3 regions of the Streptomyces telluris genome follow, and region 1 is predicted to be linked to each of the others. Evidence: riboswitches for the same ligand, from Rfam matches in the RefSeq annotation. Region 1 holds a riboswitch; each other region holds the start of a gene.
What was found. Region 1 has a riboswitch for cyclic di-AMP ahead of NQU55_RS23305 (M23 family metallopeptidase). Riboswitches for the same ligand answer to the same signal wherever they lie in the genome.
Positions count from the first base shown of each region.

Region 2: it holds a riboswitch for cyclic di-AMP, as region 1 does, so the genes downstream of both, NQU55_RS00250 (C40 family peptidase) here and NQU55_RS23305 (M23 family metallopeptidase) in region 1, are expected to answer to the same signal.
Region 3: it holds a riboswitch for cyclic di-AMP, as region 1 does, so the genes downstream of both, NQU55_RS34480 (M23 family metallopeptidase) here and NQU55_RS23305 (M23 family metallopeptidase) in region 1, are expected to answer to the same signal.

Region 1 covers NZ_JANIID010000023.1:65,696-68,895, forward strand. Annotated here, with positions in the region: gene NQU55_RS23300 (M16 family metallopeptidase) at 1-1,311, shown strand, start outside; cyclic di-AMP (ydaO/yuaA leader) riboswitch at 1,527-1,682, shown strand; gene NQU55_RS23305 (M23 family metallopeptidase) at 1,696-2,505, shown strand; gene NQU55_RS23310 (GntR family transcriptional regulator) at 2,691-3,200, shown strand, end outside.
Region 2 covers NZ_JANIID010000001.1:50,773-53,972, reverse strand. Annotated here, with positions in the region: gene NQU55_RS00255 (urease subunit gamma) at 1-247, opposite strand, end outside; cyclic di-AMP (ydaO/yuaA leader) riboswitch at 978-1,162, shown strand; gene NQU55_RS00250 (C40 family peptidase) at 1,167-1,637, shown strand; gene NQU55_RS00245 (ATP-binding protein) at 1,774-2,211, opposite strand; gene NQU55_RS00240 (helix-turn-helix domain-containing protein) at 2,494-3,200, shown strand, end outside.
Region 3 covers NZ_JANIID010000056.1:4,092-7,291, forward strand. Annotated here, with positions in the region: gene NQU55_RS34475 (PP2C family protein-serine/threonine phosphatase) at 1-967, shown strand, start outside; cyclic di-AMP (ydaO/yuaA leader) riboswitch at 1,043-1,173, shown strand; gene NQU55_RS34480 (M23 family metallopeptidase) at 1,573-2,610, shown strand; gene NQU55_RS34485 (aldo/keto reductase) at 2,688-3,200, shown strand, end outside.

The DNA of each region.
Region 1 (3,200 bases):
CCCGAGCGCGGCACGCTCCCCAACGGCCTGACGGTGCTGCGCTGCCACCGCCCGGGCCAGCAGGTCGTCGCCGTCGACATCAACGTGGTGGCCCCCCTCGCCGCGGAGCCGGAGGGCCTCGACGGCGTCGCCACCATCATGGCGCGCGCCCTGTCCGAGGGCACCGACAAGCACACCGCCGAGGAGTTCACGGCCGAGCTGGAGCGCTGCGGCGCCACCCTCGACGCCCACGCCGACCACCCCGGCGTGCGCCTGTCCCTGGAGGTCCCCGCCTCCCGGCTCGGCAAGGCTCTCGGCCTCGTGGCCGACGCGCTGCGCGCCCCCGCCTTCCCCGACCACGAGGTCGAGCGCCTGGTGGGCAACCGCCTGGACGAGATCCCGCACGAGCTGGCCAACCCCGCCCGCCGGGCCGCCATGGCGCTCTCCAAGGAGCTCTTCCCGGCCGGCTCGCGGATGTCCCGCCCGCGCCAGGGCACCGAGGAGACGGTCGCCCGCATCGACGCCGCCTCCGTGCGGGCCTTCTACGAGGCCCACGTGCGTCCCGCCACGACGACCGCCGTGGTCGTCGGCGACTTCACCGGCGTCGACCTCGACGAGGCCCTCGCCGACTCCCTCGGCGCCTGGACGGGTTCCCCGGCCGAGCCGTACCCGCTCAAGCCGGTCACCGCGGACGACACCGGCCGCGTCGTCATCGTGGACCGCCCCGGCGCGGTCCAGACGCAGCTCCTCATCGGCCGCATCGGCGCCGACCGGCACGGTCAGGTCTGGCCCGCCCAGAGCGTCGGCACGTACTGCCTGGGCGGCACCCTCACCTCCCGTCTGGACCGCGTCCTGCGCGAGGAGAAGGGCTACACCTACGGGGTGCGCTCCTTCGGCCAGGTGCTGCTGTCCACCCCGGAGGGCACCGGCGCGGCCATGCTCGCCATCAGCGGCTCGGTGGACACCGCCTCCACCGGCCCCGCGCTGGAGGACCTGTGGACCGTCCTGCGCACCCTCGCCGCCGAGGGCCTGACGGACGAGGAGCGCGACTCCGCCGTGCAGAACCTCGTCGGCGTCGCCCCGCTGAAGTACGAGACGGCGGCGGCCGTCGCGGGCACCCTCGCCGACCAGGTCGAGCAGCACCTGCCGGACGACTTCCAGGCGCACCTGTACGAGCGTCTCGCCGCGACGGGCACGGTGGAGGCCACCGCCGCCGTGGTGAGCGCCTTCCCGGTCGACCGCCTGGTGACGGTGCTCGTCGGTGACGCCGCGCAGATCGAGGAGCCCGTCCGGGCCCTCGGCATCGGCGAAGTGACCGTGATCACGGGCTGAAGCCCCGGCGGGCCGGCCGCGCCGGTCGGCCCGTCAACCGGCAGGCACGCGCGCTCCTGAGGCGTGCGTGCCTGCCAAATGTCCGATTTAGCGGAGTGGTTGCACGTCTGCGTTGTGGCGTGGGCCACAAAACGGGGCTTCTGTTTGCCGATCGAAAGTGGCGGCGTCTAGCGTCAAAGCGTCTGTCCGTCAGATGTGCGTCGCATCCGCGGCCCGGGCAGACATCGCCGAGTCCCCGTACGGCGCGAGCCAGGGGAGCCGGGGACCCAAGTGTCCCTGGGGTGAATCGGGCCCCTTTCCGGAGGGATCCGTAGGAGACCTTCCTGCTCCGAACCCGTCAGCTAACCCGGTAGGCGAGAGGGAAGGAAAGGACCAGCCTCACCAATGGCGTTCACTCGTGCCACCGGGAAGCACCGCAAGCCGAGCCGCGCCGTTCGCGTCAGCGCGAACGCGGCGGGCATAGCCACCCTCGCCGCCACCGGTGTCGTCGCGGGCCTCGCCGCCCCGGCGATGGCCGCCTCTCCCGACGAGACCCAGCGCCCCACCGAGGACACCGGCCTGACCCAGGCCGTCGTCATCGGCGAGGACACGGCCGGCCGCATCGGCGAGCAGGCCCAGGTCCAGACCAGCGCCGCAGCCGAGAACACCGCCGTCCACGAGGCCGAGACCGCTGCCAAGCAGCAGGCCGCCGACGTCAAGAAGGCCGCGGACGAGGCCAAGCGCAAGGCCGAGGCCGAGCGCAAGGAGCAGGAGCGCGTCGCCCGCGAGCAGGAGCGCAAGCGCCTCAACACCTTCGTCTCGCCGATCGCCGGCTCGTACGTCTCCACGTCCTACAAGGCCTCCAGCGGCCTGTGGTCCTCCGGCAGCCACACCGGCATCGACATGCACGCCGCGACCGGCACCTCGGTCCAGGCCGTGGGCGCGGGCACCATCGTCGAGGCCGGCTACGGCGGCGCCTACGGCAACAACGTCGTCATCAAGCACAACGACGGCACCTACACGCAGTACGGCCACCTGTCGTCCATCGACGTCAGCGTCGGCCAGTCGGTCACCGCCGGCCAGCAGATCGGCCTCTCCGGCGCCACGGGCAACGTCACCGGCCCGCACCTGCACTTCGAGGCCCGCACCGGCGCCACGTACGGCACCGACATCGACCCGGTCGCGTACCTCAGCGAGCACGGCGTCAACCTCTGACGCACCCGCCCGCGCCCCGCGCGGCACATTCGCCTGATGAAGGCCCCGGCCCACCGGCCGGGGCCTTCGTCGTATCCTCGTGTTGGCCAAAACATATCGATGACTTCACGTGCGCCGTCGGAAATCGCGGGCGGCTGCAATAGAGTCGCTGAACAGGCGTCAATCGGCCGCGTTTCGCGGGGGTTATGCGGAGGTTCACCCATGCGGGGCCGTACGTGAACGGTGATGGCACAGCAAATCAGAGCGGCCGTCGCATTTCCGCGCACGCCGTGTGCACGGCGATCCGTGACGACATTGTTTCGGGCACGTTTCCGCCCGGCAGCAGGCTCACCGAAGAAGTCCTCGCGCGCCGCTACGGCGTTTCGCGCGTGCCCGTGCGCGAGGCGCTGCGCACCCTGGCCTCGGAGGGGTTCGTGACCACCCGGCGGCACGCGGGCGCCTGCGTCGCGGAGCCGACCGAGCAGGAGGCCGCCGATCTGCTGGAGGTCCGCGCCCTGCTGGAGCCGCTGGGCGCCGCGCGCGCCGCACAGCGCCGTACGGAGGCGCACCTGAAGGTGCTGCGCGGTCTGGTGCGGCTCGGCCAGGAGCGGGCCCGTGGCGGGCGTACGGGCGAGCTGCGGCCGCTCGGGGACTGGTTCGACGAGACCCTCGCCCAGGCGTCCGGCAGCCCGAGCCTCGCGGGCCTGCTCACCCAG
Region 2 (3,200 bases), on a different contig from region 1:
CGACCTGGACGTCGTGGAGCATCTCGGGGATGCCCTCCATGACGTCGTCGCGGGTGAGCACCGCGCGCCCGGAGGACATCAGCTCGGCGACGGTGCGGCCGTCCCGGGCACCTTCGAGGACGTGGACCGTGATCAGGGCCACCGCCTCGGGGTGGTTGAGGAGCAGGCCGCGGGCCTTGCGCTTGGCGGCCACGTCGGCGGCCACGTGCAGGAGCAGTCGTTCCTGCTCGCGCGGGGAGAGTTGCATGCGTCCCACCTCACTGTCGTCCCAGGTGTCCCGGATGGACGCACCGGGACGCTACCCGAGTTCAACACGGTGTTGACCTGGGGTTCTTCGGCCGGTGGCCGGTGATTGCAGATTAGGGCGGAACCTTTTCCAACGCGTTAACTGACTCTTTGCACTGCCATGGCCACGGACCCGGGCGCCGACTGTCGTCTGCACCTACTGGATCTTCTGGGCCGGATCATGGCCGCCCGTCCGCACGACACGTACCGCCGGCTACGGGCGGCGCAGACCATGGTCGTCGCGGCGGTACGACCCCGCCACGGCTCGCACGCCTGCACGAAACGGGTGAACGGAAGGTGCGAGCGGGTCATGCCGACGCGGACGATACGGGTCCCCGGCGCAGAGCGCCGGGGGCGAAGGGATCTCCGCGCCATGTGCGCCGGAGGGCCGGGGGTCCGCGCCCGAATAAACCCCGGTCCCCTCCATGAAGGATCACGGCGTAGACGGGGCGCGTTGATCGATTTGGCGCGGACGGCCGGATTGCCCCCGGGCCGGTACGAACCGCCGCAGGCCAGCGGCTCAGCCGGCTTGCGCGCACACCATCAAATCGCCCCGCGTCCACCGGAATTGCCCAGAAGTGATCAGGCTCACATACCCCTGGTTCCGCTCGGAATCGGCACGGCGGCTGCGCCAAGATCCCTGCGACGACAAGACCCCGCCACCCAGGCGGGGCGGTCCCGGCGGACGCCGAACCCTGCCGCCGCCGGGATGCCGGGTCGACTTGAGTGCAACGGCAGGGATGGAGGACCCAAGAGTGGTGGGACGACCAAGAGTAGTGCGGTCGGCCCTTGGGGTGAAGCCGTTGACAGCGGCCGGGCAACCTTCGCCTGCCCGAACCCGACAGGTCATCCTTCACAGGCGGCTGACGAAGGGTTAGCGCATGGGCGCGCACAAACGTCCGTCAAAGCTGTCCAGGGCCGGCGCAGCATCGGCCCTCACTCTCGCCGCCGTCGGAGCCACCGTGCTGGTCCCGGGCGGCGCGGCAGAGGCGGAGGCGTCTACCGTCTCCTCCCAGGCACTGCGGATCGCGGCCTCGAAGCAGGGCTCCCCCTATCAGTGGGGGGCGACCGGGCCCTCCCGGTTCGACTGCTCGGGCCTGACGCTCTACTCCTTCAAGCGGGCCGGGAAGTCCCTGCCCCGCACCGCCGCCCAGCAGTACAACAGCACCCATCACATCCCCCGCTCCGCACGCGAACGCGGCGACCTCGTCTTCTTCGTCTCCGGGCGCGGGATCTACCACGTGGGGATCTACAACGGGGACGGCCGCATCTGGCACGCACCCAAGACGGGCGCGGTCGTCCGTCTGGAGCGGATCTGGACCAACAGCGTCCTCTACGGCCGGGTCGGCTGACCCGGCGTCACCGGCCCGCCCGGAGACCCCGGAAGGGCCGGTGACACCGCTCCCCGCGCCTCCCCGCACGAGGGCCCGAAGAGGCCCGAGGCCCCCCGCACCCGGGTGCGGGGGGCCCGGCCGGCCGGAGGGGAGTTCAGCGCTCTGCGCTGACCGGCGCGGTCCAGGGGAGGCAGATCCACACCGTCTTGCCGCCGTCGGAGGTCGGCGTGCAGAACAGCCGCCCCCCGTGCTCCGCGGTGAGACAGCGGATGATCACCATGCCGCGGCCGTTGTCCTGCTGGACCGCGGCGGGCAGCCGCCGGGGGAAGCGCGGGTGGCTGTCCGTGACGCCGATGCGCAGCTGCTGATCGCGGTCGAGGCGGACGTCCACGGTGAAGGTGGGCGACTGGCCCCGGGTGTGCTGCACGGCGTTGGTCGCGAGCTCGGAGACGATCAGGCGCACGGTCTCCGAGGTGTCCGTCCCGCCCGGAAGCCCCCAGTCCGCCAGCACCTCCGCGACGTAGCGGCGCGCCGTGGAGACCGAGGCGGGGGCGCTCGGCAGCGTGACGGTGGCTTCTTGGTGGTCTGCCATGGCGGTGGCCCTTTCAGCCGAGGTCCCGCCGAGACCGGACTCCGGCTGCGCTGCCACGGAAAACCGGGAAGCGTGCCGTAAGTCGTGGGGGGCATGAGCGGCCTCGGACGGCTCTGCGCGACAGACTGCCACTGATAACGCCTGTGATGGGAGCGATCCCCCAAGATATGCATATATCTGTCGCCCGAAGCAGTGAACTCTACGACGAGCGACCGGATTCACGCGGCACACTGGGCTATTGACACTGACGTATGACAACGACAGTGACCCAGGGGAGGGCCGATGCGGTACGGACCGGCGGTACGCCGCCGCAAGCTGGGGGCGGAGCTGCGCCGCCAGCGCGAACTGGCCGGGCTGACGAGCCTGGAGGCCGCGCGCGCGGTGGGCTGGCACCAGTCGAAGGTCAGCCGGATCGAGACGGGCAGCAGTGGCGTGAAACCGGCGGACGTGGCCCGGCTGCTGGACGCCTACGGGGTCACCGACGCCGAGCTGCGCGCGCTGCTGGGGGCGCTGTGCGGCGCGGGGTCCCCCGAACCGGGCGAGGGTGCGGGGGCCCGGCGCGGCTGGTGGTACGCCTACCGGGACCGGCTGCCTCCCGCCTATCTCGACTTCATCAGCCTGGAGTCGGAGGCCTCGCGGTTAAGCACCCTGGAGACCACCGTGGTGCCCGGCCTGCTGCAGACGCCGGACTACGCCCGCGCCGTGACCCGCGCGGCCCTCGGCGACCCCGCGCCGGAGCAGGTCGAGGAGCTGGTGCGGGTGCGCATGGCGCGCCAGGCGGTGCTCCGGGGCGAGCAGCCGCTGGAGGTGTGCGCCGTGCTGGACGAGGCCGTGCTGCGTCATGAGGTCGGCGGACCGGAGGTCATGGCCGGGCAGTTGCGGCACCTGGTCGAGACGGGATCGCTGGGGCACGTGCGGCTGCACGTCCTGCCCTTCTCCAGCGGCGGCCATATGGGCATCACCGGGCCTTTTGTTATTTTCTCATTTCC
Region 3 (3,200 bases), on a different contig from region 1:
GACCATCGGCGCCGTCTCCCTGGTCGCGCTCGGCATCAACCGCATCGCCCGGCGCAGCGATCAGCAGCTCGCCTCCGCCCGCGGCATCGCGGAGGCGGCCCAGCGCGCCGTCCTGCCCGCGCCCCCGTCCCGGATCGGCGGCCTCCGCGTGGCCGCGCGCTACGTCGCCGCCCAGGCCGACGCCCGGATCGGCGGCGATCTGTACGCGGTCCAGGACACCCCGCACGGCGTACGTGTCATCGTCGGCGACGTCCGCGGCAAGGGCCTGGGCGCGGTCGAGGCGGTCGCCGTGGTGATCGGCGCCTTCCGGGAGGCGGCCGAGCAGGAGCCCACGCTGGAGGGCGTCGCGGGTCGGCTGGAGCACGCGCTCCAGCGGGAGGGCGCGCGGCGGGCGAACCTGCGCCCCGACTCCGTGGACCGGACCGAGGGCTTCACCACGGCCGTACTGGCGGAGCTGCCGCCGGGGGAGCCCGTCTTCCGGCTGCTGAACCGCGGCCACCCCGCACCGCTCCTGCTGCACGCGGACGGCCGCATCGGCGCGGCGGACCCCGCCGTCCCCGCGCTGCCCCTCGGCCTGGGCGAGCTGGGGGTGTGGCCGGACCGGGCGGAGGAGCGGGAGTTCCCCGCGGGATCGATGCTGCTGCTGATGACGGACGGGGTGACCGAGGCGAGGGACGCCGGCGGTACGTTCTACGACCCCCGGGCCGGGCTGACGGGCTGTCGGTTCAAGAACCCGGAGGCGCTGCTGGACGCCCTGGTCGCGGACGTCGCGCGCCATTCGGACGGTCAGGCCGCCGACGACATGGCCCTGTTGGCGATCCGGCGCGGCGAGCGGATCGAACAGCATTTCGTAGAAAGTATCGACAGGTTCCGTGGGCGCACATCCTGTGAAGACGTGCCCGAGGGCATCGGTGGATTCGGGCGTTCGGCTTGGAATCCACCCGGCATGTCTATTAACGTTCGATAACGGAGCGCGGTTGTCGCAACGCCGCAAGAGGCGCTGCGCCGTGCGCCTTCGCCGAATCCCGCGGGCACAGCACCACCTGATACACCGGCAAGTTCTGGGAACCGGGGAACCACCACCCTGGGGTGAATCGGGCCGCGCGCGGCCCGTAGGAGACCTTCCTGCTCCGAACCCGTCAGCTAACCCGGTAGGCGAGAAGGAAGGAAAGGAGTGCCTTCGTGGCATCCAACGAGCCTGCCGCGTACGAGCCTGCCGCGTACGAGCCTGTCGGGTATGAGGCTGTCGAGTACGAGCCTGTGGCGTATGAGCCTGCGGCGTATGGGTCGGCGGGGTACGAGTCGGCGGGGGATGAGTCCGCCACGTACGAGTCCGCCGCATACGAGTCTGCCGCGTACGAGTCCGCTGCGTACGATCCGCCGCTGGTCCCGGCGTATGCGCCTCCGTACGAGCCGGAGCCCGAGCCCCGGCGGCCGGAGCTTCGGTACGCGTCGGACAGCGCGTACGACCCCGACTCGCCGTACAGCTCCGCTTCCCACCGTCCCTCCGTCTACAACGCCTTCGGTACGGGCCGCGGCCGCCACCGCGTCGTAAAGCCGCGCGGGGGCACGATGGCCCGCAGCGGTGCGGTCCTCGGAGTGGGCGTGATCGCGGCGGTCGGCGCGGGCGGCATGGCGCACGCCCAGGAGCGCCCGGCGACGTCCATATCCATGCCCGACCTGGCTCAGCTGCCGGGCGTTGGCTCGTTCTTCGCGGGGAGCGCGGCGGGCTCGGTCGATTCCGCTGCCGCCGAATTCGCCGGTGAGGAAGGCGCGTCGGCCGCCGTGGAGATGGCCGAGAGCGCGGCGGCGGCGGGTGAGGTGCTCCGGGCGAGAATCCTGGAGCAGGCCGACCACCAGCAGGGCGTGGGCGAGGCCGAGGCGCAGGCGGCCCAGGTGAAGCGGGCCGCGGAGACGCAGAAGAAGGAAGCGGAGCGGAAGGCGGCGGAGGCGGCGGCGCGGTCCGCGGAGGCGGACAAGGAGCGGGCCGACGCACCCGAGGCGCCGGAGGCGCGGGCGGCGGCACCGGAGCAGCAGCAGACGGCGAAGCAGCAGGCGCCGAGGCAGCAGACGGCGAGGCAGGCGCCGAAGCAGCAGGCACCGAAGCAACAGACATCGAAGCAGCAGCAGGCGCCGAAGAAGCAGCGATCCGCTCAGGCTCCCGCCCAGTCTCGCGCTCAGGCTCCCGCTCCGGCGGCCCGCCACTCCGCCTCCGGCGGGTTCAAGCTCCCCCTGGCCTCGTACACCCTGACGGCCGGCTTCGGTCAGGCGGGGAACATGTGGTCCGCGAACCACACGGGGGAGGACTTCGCGGCCCCGACCGGCACACCGGTGCGGGCGGTCGGCGGCGGCAAGGTCGTTCAGGCCGGCTGGGCGGGGGCGTACGGCTACCGCATCGTGCTGAGGCTCGACGACGGTACGGAGCTGTGGTTCTGCCACCTGTCGTCGATGGTCGTCACGTCGGGGAAGGTCGCGCCGGGCCAGGTGATAGGCCGTGTCGGTGCGACGGGCAACGTTACGGGGCCGCACCTGCACCTGGAGGTGCGGCCGGGCGGGGGCGCGCCGATCGACCCGCTGGGGTGGCTGAGGGGCAGGGGCCTGCATCCCTAGCGGAACGCGGCGGGACGTAGCGGAACGCCACGGGACGTAGCGGAATACCCGTCCCCACAAGGGCGCTGCAGGAGTACATGGCTGACATTCACAAGAAGATCGGCAATCTCTCCGTCCACCCGTTGGCGCTCGGCGGCAATGTCTTCGGGTGGACAGCGGACGAAGCGGAATCCTTTGCCGTCCTCGACGCGTACGCGGCGGCGGGCGGCAATTTCGTCGACACCGCGGACGTCTACTCGGCCTGGGTCCCGGGCAACGAGGGCGGCGAGTCGGAGACCGTCATCGGCAATTGGTTCGCCTCGCGCGGCAACCGTGCCGACATCGTCCTCGCCACGAAGGTCGGCGCGGGCGTCCCGGAGCCGCGGGGCCTGCGCGCGGCGGTGATCAAGGCGGGTGTGGAGGAGTCCCTCCGCCGCCTGCGCACCGACTACATCGACCTCTACTACACGCACTACGACGACCCGTCGGTGCCGGTGGAGGAGTTCATCACCGCTCTGGACGCGCTGGTGAAGGAGGGCAAGGTCCGCGAGATCGCGGCCTCGAACATCACCCCGGAGCGCCTGCAGGAGTCGCTGGAGTTCTCGGAGGCC